Linked DNA regions of Symmachiella dynata. The protein of the gene in region 1 interacts with the protein of each later gene in a pairwise test. Links are inferred from orthologs where the notes say so. Each region holds a gene or a part of one and is shown on either strand. Other genes may lie near its edges. The genes, in order: gyrA and Mal52_RS00020.

Region 1 (7,147 bases):
TTGAAGGCGTCGCCCGACTACGTCCCGACATATTTTCGGCTGGGCGAGGTGTATACGGAACTCGATCGGATCACCGACGCGCGCGAGATCCTGACAACGGGCATCGAAACCGCTCTGCGTATCGGCGACCAGCATGCCGCCGGCGAAATGACCGAATTCCGGGCGAGCTTGGACGATGCCGGATAGGCCGCACTGCAGGTGACGCGGAGATTTCTCAAAACCCTCGACGTTGACAGTCGCAGCAGCTGCTCACTTCGCCCACGACGGCAACACCTGGGTGTCGATGCCGAAGATGGGGATCACCAATAAATAGGTGACCGCAGTGATGAGCAATACGCCCAGCAGGTTCAACAAGATTCCATAGCGAACCATGTCGAGCACGCGAATCCGACCCGAGCCAAATACGATGGCATTGGGGGGCGTGGCAATCGGCAACATGAAAGCACAGCTTGTGGAGACCGTTGCCGGTAGCATGAACAAACGGGGATCGATTCCCAAGCTGACGGCCGCTGCTCCTAAGATCGGCAAAAAGATTTGCGTTGTGGCGACGTTGGAAGTGAACTCCGTAAGAAACGTCAACAGCAGGCAAATTCCCAGCACCATGACCAGGGGATGGCTACCGGCCGCATATTCGGTGAACAGGGTCCCGAAATAAACAGAAAGCTGAGAATTCTCAAACCCAGCAGCAATCGCAAAGCCGCCTCCAAACAGCAACAGCAATCCCCAGGGGAGTCGCGATGCTGTCTCCCAATCCATCAGGAACCGCAGTTTTCCTTGTTCATCGCGTCCACCGGGCAGGCAGAACATGAGCACGACCATCGCCATCACCGTGGTGGAGTCATGCAGAAAACGATGCGTGAACGAACCGGCGATTTGGCGTGCGGCCAACCAGTTTTCTAGCCAGGTTGCCCAACCCTCAAAGATAACGTGATCCTGAAACTGGAATTTACCCCGCAAAACCCACAAGCAGGCGGTCATCACAAATACGCCGAACATCAGCATTTCGCCCATGGTGGGCGGTCCCAACTCTCGAATGCGGTCGCGAAAAAAGCCGCGTCCCAGCGCCGCCAATTGCGGCTGCGGTGGCATTCTTAAGGTCAACAAGACCCACGCGCAAAAAATCAACAGCATCCCCAACGGCACAAATGCCATCATCCATTGTCCGGCGGTGATTTCCGGTCCCTCGGCAAAATGCTGGTCCCAGACTCCCAAAAAGGCGATGTTCGTCGGCGTCCCCACCAAGGTTGTCGAGCCTCCCATGCTGGCGGCATAGGCGATGCCCAGCAACAGCGCCAAGGAGAGCCGCGACAAATCGGGGCGCTCTCCCGATTCTTGTTTGGCGGACAAGACTTCTTCGAGCGAAGTTAAGATCGCCAGCGCGATGGGCAGCATCAAGAGCGTCGAGGCGGTGTTGCTGATCCACATCGATAAAAATGCCGTAGCGCACATGAACCCCAACACGATCCGTCGCGGGCCGGTGCCGATCAGTCGGACGATATGAAAAGCGATCCGTCGGTGCAGTCCCCAACGTTCGATTCCCAACGCGATCATGAACCCGCCCATTGCCAACACAATGCTTTGGTTCATGTAGGCCGTGGGGACTTCCTTAGCGGGCTGAATCCCCAAGAGAGGAAACAGGGCCAACGGCAGCAAACTGGTGGCGGCAATGGGAACGGCTTGCGTGACCCACCACATGACCATCCACAAAACGACTGCCACGAGTCGATGTGCCTCGACCGACATACCTTCGGGGAGGGGACTGAACAACACGCCCAGGAACAGCAGCGGTCCGCACACCAATCCGGTCCGCCCTACCGGTGTCGGCATTGCCTCGTATGCATTGGAAGACATTGAGCTGCGGAGTTTCCTTATCGCGGCTGTTCGACTGATTGTTATCGAATCTTAAGGATGAACGAACTGATGCCCCTCGGGCCGGACGGTGAGTACCGGGCAGGGAGCTTTGCGGACGACTTTTTCAGCCTCACTGCTGGTCAGCATGTGTGCAATCGCGCCGTGGCCGTGTGTGCCCATGACGATCAAATCGATTTCATTTTCGCGAGCGAAATTGATGATCTCCACAAAGGGTGTGCCATGCACCCAGTGCAATTGGGCGTTGCAGCGTTTTTTGTCGTCGTCGGTCAGCCACCCCTCCATGCGTTCTTGCGCATATTGCTCGAACTCCGCTTTCGACGGCATGGGATAGCTTTCAAACATCGGCAGATAAATCACAGGGTCGACGATGACATGCAGCAAATGCAACGTCGCGCCAAAACGCTCCGCCATTTCCACAGCATAGTTAGCCGCTTCGAGACCGGGTTCGGAAAAGTCGGTGGGCAACAGGATATTTTTCAGTTGGATCATGACGTTTATTCAAACTCGCAAGGCCGTTTTTTTTTCACTCAAACGTTCCGACACAATACCACGGCGGGAATCAGGCGACCAGTCGGTTTGTCGCACCGGGGGCTACTGAACGTATAGCTGTTTGCTGATACGGCAGTGCGGATTTTTCATCGAGTTTTGTACTGCTCACCTCGTTGATAATTCCCTCAAAATTGCTTAAAATCGGCATTGTTGGAATGTCGGTTTTTCGTCGAACCAGCTGAACGAAACCCGTGCCGCAAGTTATTTTGTAGAAAAGGGTTGCGAAACTCGTCTTCGCTGATGGATTGGCAGCAAGACTCCCGGGCACGATGATTTGTGTGCGTGCCTCGATCCGGCGACGAATTCGGCAGATTTCACCTCTCCATTTGGCGTTCTTCAGGCTGAAGTTCGCACGAAAGTTGGCTGGGGATTTTAGCAAGCCCGGCAAATAATCGCGGCGTGTCAGACGCCCTGGAACCGATGGAACCAGCGGCCGAAACCGAACCGCGATCCGTATTCATTTCGCGGTGAATGGATTCCTTGGCGAATCGATTCGCCGAATTGAAAATATGTGTATAGCCCTCAAGGAGGCCAGGAATTGTCGACAGGAGACGCAGAGAACATCCAGCAGATGGATATTCGCGATGAGATGCGGAATAGCTATCTGACCTATGCGATGAGCGTAATCGTCAGCCGCGCGTTGCCCGACGTGAGAGATGGTTTGAAACCGTCGCAACGTCGCATCCTGGTGGCGATGAATGACCTGAACCTGGGCCCGAGCAGCGGGCGAGTGAAGTGTCAAAAGATCTCCGGCGACACGTCGGGAAACTATCACCCGCATAGTGGTGAAGGGGTTTATTTGACGCTCGTGCGTCTGGCGCAGGAATGGAACATGCGCCAAGTCCTGGTCGACAAACAGGGGAACTTTGGTTCGCTGGCCGGATTGCCGCCGGCTGCCGCGCGTTATACCGAAGCTCGGCTCTCGGCTGCGGCGACGGAAATGCTGGATGACATCCGCCGCGACACCGTCGACTTTGTGCCGACCTACGATCAACGGCTGACCGAGCCGGTCGTGTTGCCTTCGCGGTTCCCGAATTTGCTGGTAAACGGTTCCAACGGGATCGCGGTCGGCATGCGGACGATGATTCCGCCGCACAATTTGGCCGAGGTTTGCGATGCCGTGCAATTGCTGATCGACGAACCCAACGCCACGCTCGATGATTTGATGGGATGCATCCAAGGTCCGGACTTTCCCACCGGTGGAATCATCTGCGGACAACTCGGCATCCGGCAGGCGTTTAAAGAGGGACGTTCGACAATCGCCGTCCGGGCCCGTACGCATTTCGAACAAGAGAAAAACCACGACGTGATCGTCGTCACCGAAATCCCTTACCTGCAGACGCGTGACGGGATTCGTGAAAAGCTGGAACAAGTGGTCCGCGAAGGTCGCATTAAAGAAATCTCGCAGATCGTCGATCTCACCGACCGTACGATCCCCGCGTGGCAAGTGCGACTGCATATTATCCTCAAGCGGGACGCGGATCGTGAAGTTGTGTTGAACCAACTCTTCCAGTATTCCCCCTTGCAAACAACGCTCAGTTTGAATTTCGTGGCCCTGGTTGGCAGCCGTCCGAAGCAGTTGTCGCTGAAAGAAATCCTCGAAGAATTCGTACGACACCGCGTAACCGTGCTGCGGCGGCGGACTGAGTTTTTGTTGGCCGAAGCCAAAAAGCGTAAGCACACCGTCGAAGGCTTGTTGATCGCGCAGATCAACATCGACAACGTAATCAACACGATTCGGCAGTCGCCCGATCGCAAAGAAGCCTGTGTGCGGCTGCAAAGTCTGGAAGTCGCCAGCGAATTGATCGCCCGCGCCTTGGGGGATCACGGATTCCAGTCATTCCTGGCTGAACGTCATCCCGGAGCGGAAGCCCCGGCAGCGCTAGAGAATTATGGACTGACCGCAAAACAGGCTGAAGCGATCGTCGCCATGCAACTCGGCTCGCTGGCCGGGTTGGAACGAGAAAAACTCGGTGAAGAACACCGCAAACTGTTGGAAGACGTCGACGAATTCCTGCGGTTGCTCTCCGACGAAGCCCACCTGCTGGCTGTCATCCGCGACGAGATGGATCAACTCAAGGGAAAATTCGGCGACACGCGGCGGACCGAAATCAATGATGAAGAAGTCGGCAACGTCAGCAAAGAAGAGTTGATCACCGAAGAAACCATGGTCGTCACGCTGTCGCATCGCGGATACATCAAACGCATCAAGCTCGACAGCTATCAAGCGCAGAACCGCGGTGGCAAGGGCATTATGGGTGCCAAGTCGGATGACGAGGACCCCATCGAACATCTCTTCGTTGCCAGCACGCACGACTATTTGATGTTCTTCACCGATCGCGGAAAGGTGTACTGGCAGAAGGTCTACGACCTGCCATTGGGCAGCCGCGTCGCTAAAGGGCGCGCGCTGGTTAATCTTGTGCGTCTCGAGCCGGACGAGAAGATCTTCCATTGTCTGGCCGTACGTGATTTCGACGGAGAACGGCAACTAGTGCTGGCCACCCGTAATGGCATCGTTAAGAAGACCGCCCTGTCCGCTTACAGCCGCCCGCTGCGTGGCGGATTGATTGCCGTCAAATTGGACGAAGGGGACGAACTGATCGGCGTGGCGATCGTGGGGCCGGGAGAAGATTTGCTGCTCGCCTCGGCCAACGGGATGGCGATTCGTTTTGCCCAAGAAGACGCACGCAGCATGGGCCGCAATACGCGGGGAGTCAAAGGCATTAGCCTCCGCGAAGGGGACTATGCTGTCGGCATGGTCGTCGCCGATCCGGAGTTGAACCTCTTGACCGTTTGTGAAAATGGTTTTGGCAAACGAACGCCGATCGGGGTCGTTGATCATGACGAGCCAGACACCGAGGACACAGATACCGGCGAATCGGATCCGTCTGCTGTTGAGGACGCTCCCGAGGAAACCGAAGCCGCGTCGGAAGAAACGGTCCGCAGCAGCATGAAATACCGCCGGCAAAAACGGGGCGGCAAGGGGGTCATCGATATTCGTACGACGGAACGCAACGGCAAAGTGGTTGCCGTGACAGCGATTTCAGAAGAGGACGAAGTCTTGATGATCACCGCCGGTGGCAAAATTCAACGTGTGCGGGTTGCCGATATTTCGCAGGTCGGACGCAATACGCAAGGGGTGCGGATTATCCGGATGGGCAAAGACGACAGACTGGTCTCTTTGGCCCGCGTACCTCAAGAAGAGATTGACGAGGATGCGGTCGCTGAGGAAGAATAGGTGTAGACCCACTGCCTGCAACAAGGCGGTTCCCTAAAACTCCTCGGCATCCCTGTGACCGTTCGCCTCATTTTCTACAAATACGACTGACTTCGAAAAGATTGAATTCGAAAAGGATGAGGCGATGCGTCTACTAGTAACCGGTGGCTGTGGGTTCATAGGATCGAATTTCATACGCCAACAATTGCAGACCTATGACGACGTCTCGATCGTCAATCTCGACCTGCTGACCTATGCGGGCAACTTGGAAAATCTCCGCGATGTCGAAGACAACCCACGATACGAATTCGTGCGGGGCGACATCTGCGACCGCGAATGTGTGAACAAGATTTTGGAGAGCCAACCGGTCGATGCGGTGATCAATTTCGCCGCAGAAAGTCACGTTGACCGTTCGATTCTCGATAGCGGCCCGTTCATTCAAACAAATATCGTGGGGACACAAATCCTCCTCGACGCCAGCCGAGCCGCCAATGTGGAGCGTTACCTACAGGTCTCCACCGACGAAGTTTACGGCAGCTTGGGCCCGACCGGTTTGTTCACCGAAGAGACGCCTTTAGCGCCGAGCAGCCCTTATTCGGCATCCAAGACCGCGGCAGACCTGTTGGTCAATGCTTATCACCATTCCTTTGGCTTCCCGGCGATCATCACGCGGTGTTCGAACAACTACGGCCCCTATCAGTTTCCTGAAAAATTGATCCCGCTATTCATTTCCAACGCAGCAGCGGACTTGAAATTGCCCGTCTACGGCACCGGCACCAATGTGCGGGACTGGATTCACGTCGAGGACCATTGTCGCGGTATCGATGCGGCGCTGCGTCGCGGGAGCATTGGCGAGGTTTATAACTTCGGCGGCGGCAATGAACGGACCAACCTGGAAATCACGCACGGCATTTTGAAATTGTTGAACAAGCCCGAAAGCTTGATCCACTACGTCACCGACCGCCCCGGACACGATCTACGGTACGCCATCGATTCCAGCAAAGCCGAACGAGAATTGCAGTGGCAGCCCCAGGTCAATTTTGAACAAGGGCTACAGGACACGATCAATTGGTACTTGTCGCAGGCCGAGTGGACCGCCCATATCAAGAGCGGCGAATACCAAACCTATTACGAAGAACAGTACGGCAAACGACTCGAATAAATCTGATTCAACTTTGATGTTAATGAATCACCCGGCCGCCAAGACGTAGGGCAGTGGCGGTCCCCCATCCGAATGAAACGAACGGTCAAGGCAACGAGGACGACAACATATGAAGATTGCAATGGTGGGGACCGGCTATGTCGGTTTAGTGACCGGGACATGCTTTGCTGAGAGCGGCAACGATGTGACCTGCGTGGATATCGACCAAAAGAAAGTCGATATGCTCCTAGGCGGCGAAGTGCCGATTTACGAACCAGGTTTGACAGAACTGGTCAAACGCAATGCTCAAGCGGGACGATTGCATTTCACCACACAGCTGTCAGAAGCTGTCGCCGATTCGCAATGCG
Region 2 (6,992 bases), 6.4 Mb from region 1 along the record:
CGAATCGTTTCGAGGCCAATGCGCGTCGATTCGCACCTGCTGGTTTTGCCTGAGAACGCATTGGCATTCACGGCTGTCGAAACGCTTACAAAAACGCCGCACAGCAAAAACGCCCAGATCGTCTTTATTTATGGGCCTTCGGGGGTGGGGAAAACGCAACTGGCGCAGCATTTCCTGCAGCGGGTTCGCTCCGCCGACCGGCGTCCCTCGGTGATGTTCAAGCATGCGGCTGAGTTCATCGACGAATTCATCGAAGCGGCCCAAGCCAACAACATTCCGCAATTTCAACGATCCTTCGCAGCGATCAACTGTTTGGTGATCGAGGATTTTCAGGCGTTTGAAGGCTCCCCGGAAAGCCAGCAACAATTAGTGGCGCAAGTGGACCGCATCATCGGGCGGGGCGGGCAGATTTTGTTCACGTCGCGAAAAAGCCCAAGCGAACTCAAAAACAGCAACGAAAAATTGATCAACCGCTGCATTGGCGGTGTCTGCGCAGCCATACAACTGCCCGGTCTCTCAAGTCGCAAACAGTTATTGGCGCATTTCGCCAGCGTGGAAATGATTCCGCTCCCCGACGCGGCGGCGGAGATGCTGGCGGCGGAACTGTCGGTCTCGCCGCGGGAACTGCGGGCAGCGATCATTCAGGTCGAAGCAGCAGCGCGTTTGGGAGGCTGCCGGATCGACACACCGTTTGTCCGCAATTACCTACAGCATGAAGCGAAGCGGCCCGACCTGGGTTTATCGGACATCACTCGAGCTGTGGCGCGGCAGTTTGATATTTCCGTCAGCCGGCTTCGTTCCAGAAGTCGCAACCAGGAGTCAGCATTAGCGCGGCAGTGCGCGATGTATTTATCGCGTGAGTTGACGGAAAAGCGGTTGGAGGAGATTGGCCGCTATTTTGGGAATCGGGATCATGCGACGGTCGTCTACGCCTGTCGTCGGATCAAATCACGAGCGTTGGAGAGCGCGGAAATACGTCGCCATATTACCCAAATTCTCCAAGCTCTCGACACTTCTGCGGGTCCAGATTGTTAGTAACTTGTTGAGGAACTGTCGGTGAAATTGTGGTGAAAATGCGTGTTGATTTCAGTGCCTGAGTCACCGTCGATAACTGGCCAGTTGTTGACATTTTCTCCACGATTTTTCACCCAATTCTCAACAATCTCTAAACAGCGACATCAGCTGGTTGACGTTTTTTAAGTGTTTTCATATCATACACTTTCGTAAAATGATTGCCAAAGTTTCCACAGCAAAATAGGCGCCTTAATACTACTACTGCTAGTTTTAAATTAGCTATAAAGAAAAGGCGTCTTTCAGAGCAAAAATTGTGGGCAAGATGAAGTCGGGCAATGAGTCCGATTTGTGACTTCCCAATTTCCGATACCTATCGTTTTTATCAGGTAACCGTGTCGGCATGAAACTCACTTGTAACTGCGCGATTCTCGCAAACGCATTTCAGACCGTCAGCGGCGTCGTTCCTTCAAGAACTCCCAAAGAGATTTTGAAGAACGTGAAGCTGGAAGTCTTTGAAAATTCGATCGCCTTGATTGGAACGGACCAGGAAGTTGGCATTCGTTATGTGATTCAAGATGTCGACACGGCCGAAGCGGGCGAGTTGTTGTTGCCGGCCAGTCGGATCATCGCCATCTTGCGCGAGCTGCGCGACGATACGGTGATGTTGGAGTCGACCGGCGACACCGTACGCATCAAATCGGGGCACAGCGAATTTGAATTGCCGTTGGAAGATCCTGCTGAGTTTCCTTCCATCAGTGAATTCGACGCTGAGAATTATATCGTGGTTGAAGCTGCGACGATTCGACAGATGATTCGTCGAACGATCTTTGCGACCGATACAGAGAGCACACGTTATGCCTTGGGTGGGATCCTGGTTGAAACCGAAGGCGATACGATCAAACTGGTCGCGACCGATAGTCGTCGCTTGGCATTGATGTCGGCGAGTTGCAGCTACCAAGGGGAGCCGCCCTCACCGGAAAGTCCGCCGGTCATTCCTGCGAAAGCGATGTCGATGATCGAACGTTCGCTTTCGGATGACGACAAGGAAGTGCACATTGCCATTCGCGACAACGACATTTTGATTCGTTCCGGGCAATCCACGATTTATAGTCGTCTCGTCGAAGGTCGTTTTCCGAAGTACGATGCGGTGATTCCGAAACAATCAGAGGTTTCATTGCAGTTAGTGGTCGATCCGTTTTATTCGGCTGTGCGGCAGGCGCAGATCGTGACGGACCAGGAGAGTCGCGGGGTCAATTTCAATTTTGCACCAGGTTTGTTGTCGTTGGACAGCCGGGCTTCAACCGTGGGGCAATCGCGCGTGGAAGTGCCGATCAGTTACGACGGTCCAGAAATCAGCATCACATTCGATCCCCGTTTTGTGGCTGAATTTTTACGGGTGTTGGAACCGGAAAAACAGATCACGTTGGAACTGACCGACGGGGAAAGCGCGGCTGCATTGAAGACGGACGACGGTTACATCTACGTCATCATGCCGTTGTCGAGGGATCGTTAAAAATCATGGCAGCGCAAAATGGACCGGTGCATGTCTCGGCGGCTTTGAGTGAATTGATTCAGCGTCGTGGCTATGCGCGCACATTGGGCCAAGCGCAATTGCGAACTGTTTGGGAGGAGGTCGCCGGAGCGGACGTCGCCAAGCAGACGCGGGTCACAGGAATTAATCGCGGCGCTTTGCAAGTGGAAGTTTCCAATTCCGCATTGTTGAGCGAATTGGTTTCATTTGGTCGCCCTGGTTTGTTGAGAGCGCTGCGTGAACAACAACCGGAGTTGAACATCAAGGACTTGAAGTTTCGACTCAACGGCGGCATCGGCAAGTGAACGGCGGGATAACAGCTGTTCACACGACCGATTCCTCGCATGCCTTTCGGGACCGCCGGACGGTCCGGGCAAGAATGAGTCCATTGGCTTGGACGGAGAATAGACATTGAGTGAAGCATCAGAAAAACCAGCCCCGCAAGGGGGAGCGGAATACGGCGAAGCCCAGATTCGTGCGCTGGAAGGAATCGAGGGGATTCGCACACGGCCGGCGATGTATATCGGCGACACCGGTACGCGGGGCTTTCACCATTTGGTTTACGAAGTGGTGGACAACAGCGTCGACGAAGCGGTCAATAAACATGCTTCGAAGATTTCTGTCAAAATCAACGCCGACGGCAGTGTGACGTGTCGGGACGACGGTCGTGGGATTCCGGTGGGGCCGATGCCGGATGTCGACAATCGGCCGGCCGTCGAGGTGGTGCTGACGCACATTCATGCCGGAGGGAAATTCGATCGCGACAGCGGCTACAAAACCGGGACCGGCGGATTGCACGGCGTGGGGATTACGGCCGTCAATGCGCTGAGCGAATGGTTGGAAGTGGAAGTCCGCCGCGAAGGCTTTGTGTGGATGATGGAGTTTGCCCGCGGTGAAGTGACGACGCCGTTGAAAAAATTGGGGGCGACCAACAAAACCGGCACCAAGCTGACCTTCAAGCCCGATACGACCATCTTTGAAGAGTCGAACTTCAACTATGACACCTTGCACAAACGGATGCAGGAGTTGGCATTTTTGAACAAAGGCATCCGGATTCAAATTTCCGACGATCGCACCGACCAGTCGGAGGAATTCCTGTATGAAGGGGGGTTGGTGCAATTTGTCGAGCATCTCAACCGCACAGAGACTCCACTGTTTTCCGAAGTGATCGAAGTTCATGGCGAAGTCGAAGGGGTCGAGGTTGAGATTGCGCTGCAGTACAACGATGGGTTTTCTGAAAACGTTCGCACCTACACCAACAACATCAATACCATTGAAGGAGGGACGCACCTAAGCGGGTTTAAAAGCGCGCTCACGCGTACGCTCAATGCCTACGGCAAAAAGGCGAACCTGTTTAAGGATACGACTCCCAGCGGTGATGACTTTCGCGAGGGATTGACTGCTGTCATTTCCGTGCGTGTTCCCGATCCGCAATTCGAGGGACAGACGAAAACAAAACTGGGCAATAGCGAAGTCGAAGGCTACGTCACGACTGTGACCAACGATGCGTTGATGAAGTTCTTTGAAGAGAACCCCTCAACGGCCAAACGGGTCTGCCAAAAGGGAATGCTCGCGGCCGAAGCACGGGAAGCAGCACGCAAGCAACGCGAAATGGTTCGTCGTAAAGGTGCGCTCACGACCGGAGGACTGCCGGAGAAATTGCGAGATTGCCGGACGAAGGAATTGGCGATCAGCGAATTGTACCTGGTCGAAGGTGACTCGGCCGGCGGCTCGGCCGACACCGGCCGCGACTCGAACACCCAGGCCATCTTGCCGCTACGGGGTAAAATCCTCAACGTGGAGAAAGCGCGGCTGGTCAAGGTTCTCGACAACGCTGAGATTTCAAACATTTTTAAAGCGGTCGGTGTACCACCCGGTGCGGAACTTGAGGATGTCGAAAAGCGGCGGTATGGCAAGATCATTATCATGACCGACGCCGACGTCGATGGCAGCCACATTCGCACGCTGTTGCTGACGTTTATCTTTCGGCACATGCGGGAGTTGGTCAAGTCGGGCTGTATCTATATCGCCCAGCCGCCGCTGTATCGCGTCGAGCAGAAAAAGAAAAAGCGTTATGTGCAAACGCAAGAACAAATGATGCAGGAGTTGGTCACGTTTGGTTTGGATTGCAGTACGCTGCATGCCGCAGATGGAACCGTCTTCGCGGGTGATCATTTGACAGAGATCGTGGGCATGATCGCTGAACTCGAAGAACCGCTGGAGACGTTGGAGCGACGCGGAATTTCATTGCGGCACTTGGCCGCTGAGCACAAAACTGATAAAGGATTGTTACCGCGTTACCGGTTGTTTTTGGGACGCGAGCAACATTGGTTCAATGACCAAGAGGAAGTGGATGCCTTCTTAGCGAAGTGCAAAGAGGAGATCGGCGGCGAGTTGAACGTGGCCGACGAAGCTCTGACCGATCCTGGTGAAGAAAACGGTGAGAAACAACCTGTCGCCAAGACGACGTTGCAAGTGGTCGACTTGCACGAGGTGCGCACGATCAATCGTGTGTTGACGAGCTTGTCCGGTTTTGGACTGAAGTTGGATGACTTCGTTCCGGCTGAGATCAAGGATGGCGTCGTTGTCTTTCCGTTCCACGTCGAGCATGATGACAAACAGACCGACGTTGCGAGCTTGCGGGAATTGCTACCAACGCTCCGCGATATCGGCGAAAAAAGCAAAGGTCTGAAACTGACGCGGTTTAAAGGTCTGGGCGAAATGGACCCCGAAGAATTGTGGGAAACTGCCATGGATTCCAGCAGACGCGTCTTATTGCAGGTCACCATGGAGGACGCTACAGCTGCCGATGAGATTTTTCGGGTGCTAATGGGGGACCACGTGGAGCCTCGCCGCGATTTTATCGAAAAACATGCCTTGGATGTGCGCGACCTGGATATTTGATGTGCTGATCCCCGTCCCGAACCTGTCTCAATGATCACAGACAGGCTACAGGCTGGTCTTATTTCGGTACCGAACTCGGATTTTTGCCTTTTTATCGGGCAGGATTCCTGCTTTTGGGTAGTGGCTCGGTGCGGGTTGTTCCAGGGTTTCTACTCAGGCTTTCTGGGATCATCGGAGAACTTTATTGCTTATGGGTCGTTGCATCAATTAAGATGAATACTTGATGAAACCGGCCGATTTAGCGATGATCCATTCGTTCCTAGTCAGCGTTCACACATCGATCGCGACTGTTGCGACATTAAAACGAATCTGGCTGCGTTCACTTAACCGCTTTATTTCCAATTGTTTACGATCAGATGAGCGTCAAAAGGCTTGGGATAGTTGGACTTGGATTGTTGGGAACTGCTCTCGCTGAGCGGTTTGCAGCTGCTGGCTATTCTTTGCTGGGGTATGACCTGGACCCGGCTGCTCGTGACCGATTGAAAGCAATGGGAGGGCAACCGGTCCGTTCGTCACGCGATGTGGCGATGGGATGCTCGCGGATCGTGTTATGCCTGCCAAATTCCGATGTCGTCAAGCACGTCATTAAGGAAATGTTGCCTGTGGCATGGAGCTCGACGATCTTGATCGACACGACCACCGGCTTGCCTGAAAAAATGGTTGGTTTGTCGAAGATGGTTTCCAGCCAAAACATCGGCTATTTGGATGCGACAATCGGTGGTTCCAGCGCACAGGTTCGCGAGGGAGACGTGATTGTCATTGCCGGTGGTGAGCGCAAAGCGTTCGATGAATGCGGCGAGATCTTTGATTGCTTCGCGCGAGAAAAATTTTACGTCGGTCCCTGTGGTACGGGTGCCGAAGTGAAGCTGGCCGTCAATATGGTCCTGGGTTTGAATCGCGCAGCCTTGGCCGAGGGTCTGAAGTTCGCCGAGTCGTTGGGGCTGGATCCCGAAGAGGTGCTGAAGATCCTCCGCGTGAGTCCCGCCTATTCAACGGTGATGGATACCAAGGGGGACAAGATGCTTGAAGGCGATTTTACGCCGCAAGCCAAGTTGTCGCAGCATCTCAAGGATGTCCGTTTGATGTTGCATATCGGCGTTAAAAATGGGGCGAAGCTGCCGTTGACGCAAATGCACAAACGGATTTTGAAGAAAGCGGAAGTGGACGGTTACGGTGATGAAGACAACAGCGCGATCATCAAGGTGTATGATCCGTCGCCGAATGATAAATCGTGATGTCATGAACAGGTGACACCACTTGCAGAGATCACAATCGCCCGCGGCTACGCCGTGGGTTTTTTGCGTTTCAGGATGCGTACGATGCGAATCACCCAAGTTTTGGAGCGGACGGCGGCGATGAAGTCGTCGATTCGCAATTCCGTGATCGACTTTTCGCAGATGACGACATCTTGCGTAGCTGTGGTGACCGATGTCGTGCGCGACGGTCAGCCGGTGATTGGCTACGGTTTCAATTCCAACGGTCGTTATGCTCAAGGGGGGATCTTGCGCGAACGGATCATTCCGCGCTTATTGGCGGCCGATGC

What was found.
Region 2: the proteins of gyrA (region 1) and Mal52_RS00020 interact in binary tests that used the Escherichia coli proteins (3 or more experiments, as listed by UniProt). The link is inferred for Symmachiella dynata from one-to-one orthologs.

What each region holds. Positions count from the first base shown.
Region 1 is NZ_CP036276.1:6,421,099-6,428,245, forward strand. Bases 2,593-5,859 are described here. They hold gyrA (DNA gyrase subunit A), read left to right. Parts: upstream 2,593-2,992; coding sequence 2,993-5,659; downstream 5,660-5,859. Other genes in these bases: Mal52_RS24465 (hypothetical protein), read right to left, coding at 2,593-2,800; rfbB (dTDP-glucose 4,6-dehydratase), read left to right, coding at 5,784-5,859. Also shown: Mal52_RS24450 (tetratricopeptide repeat protein), read left to right, coding at 1-186; Mal52_RS24455 (SLC13 family permease), read right to left, coding at 250-1,851; Mal52_RS24460 (universal stress protein), read right to left, coding at 1,903-2,361; more of Mal52_RS24465, read right to left, coding at 2,432-2,592; more of rfbB, read left to right, coding at 5,860-6,800; Mal52_RS24480 (UDP-glucose dehydrogenase family protein), read left to right, coding at 6,910-7,147. UniProt on the Escherichia coli protein: A type II topoisomerase that negatively supercoils closed circular double-stranded (ds) DNA in an ATP-dependent manner to maintain chromosomes in an underwound state.
Region 2 is NZ_CP036276.1:34-7,025, forward strand. Bases 2,591-5,702 are described here. They hold Mal52_RS00020 (DNA gyrase subunit B), read left to right. Parts: upstream 2,591-2,956; coding sequence 2,957-5,449; downstream 5,450-5,702. Other genes in these bases: Mal52_RS00015 (DciA family protein), read left to right, coding at 2,591-2,850. Also shown: Mal52_RS29515 (DnaA/Hda family protein), read left to right, coding at 19-1,035; dnaN (DNA polymerase III subunit beta), read left to right, coding at 1,415-2,527; more of Mal52_RS00015, read left to right, coding at 2,533-2,590; Mal52_RS00025 (NAD(P)-dependent oxidoreductase), read left to right, coding at 5,806-6,684; Mal52_RS00030 (mandelate racemase/muconate lactonizing enzyme family protein), read left to right, coding at 6,769-6,992. UniProt on the Escherichia coli protein: DNA gyrase negatively supercoils closed circular double-stranded DNA in an ATP-dependent manner to maintain chromosomes in an underwound state.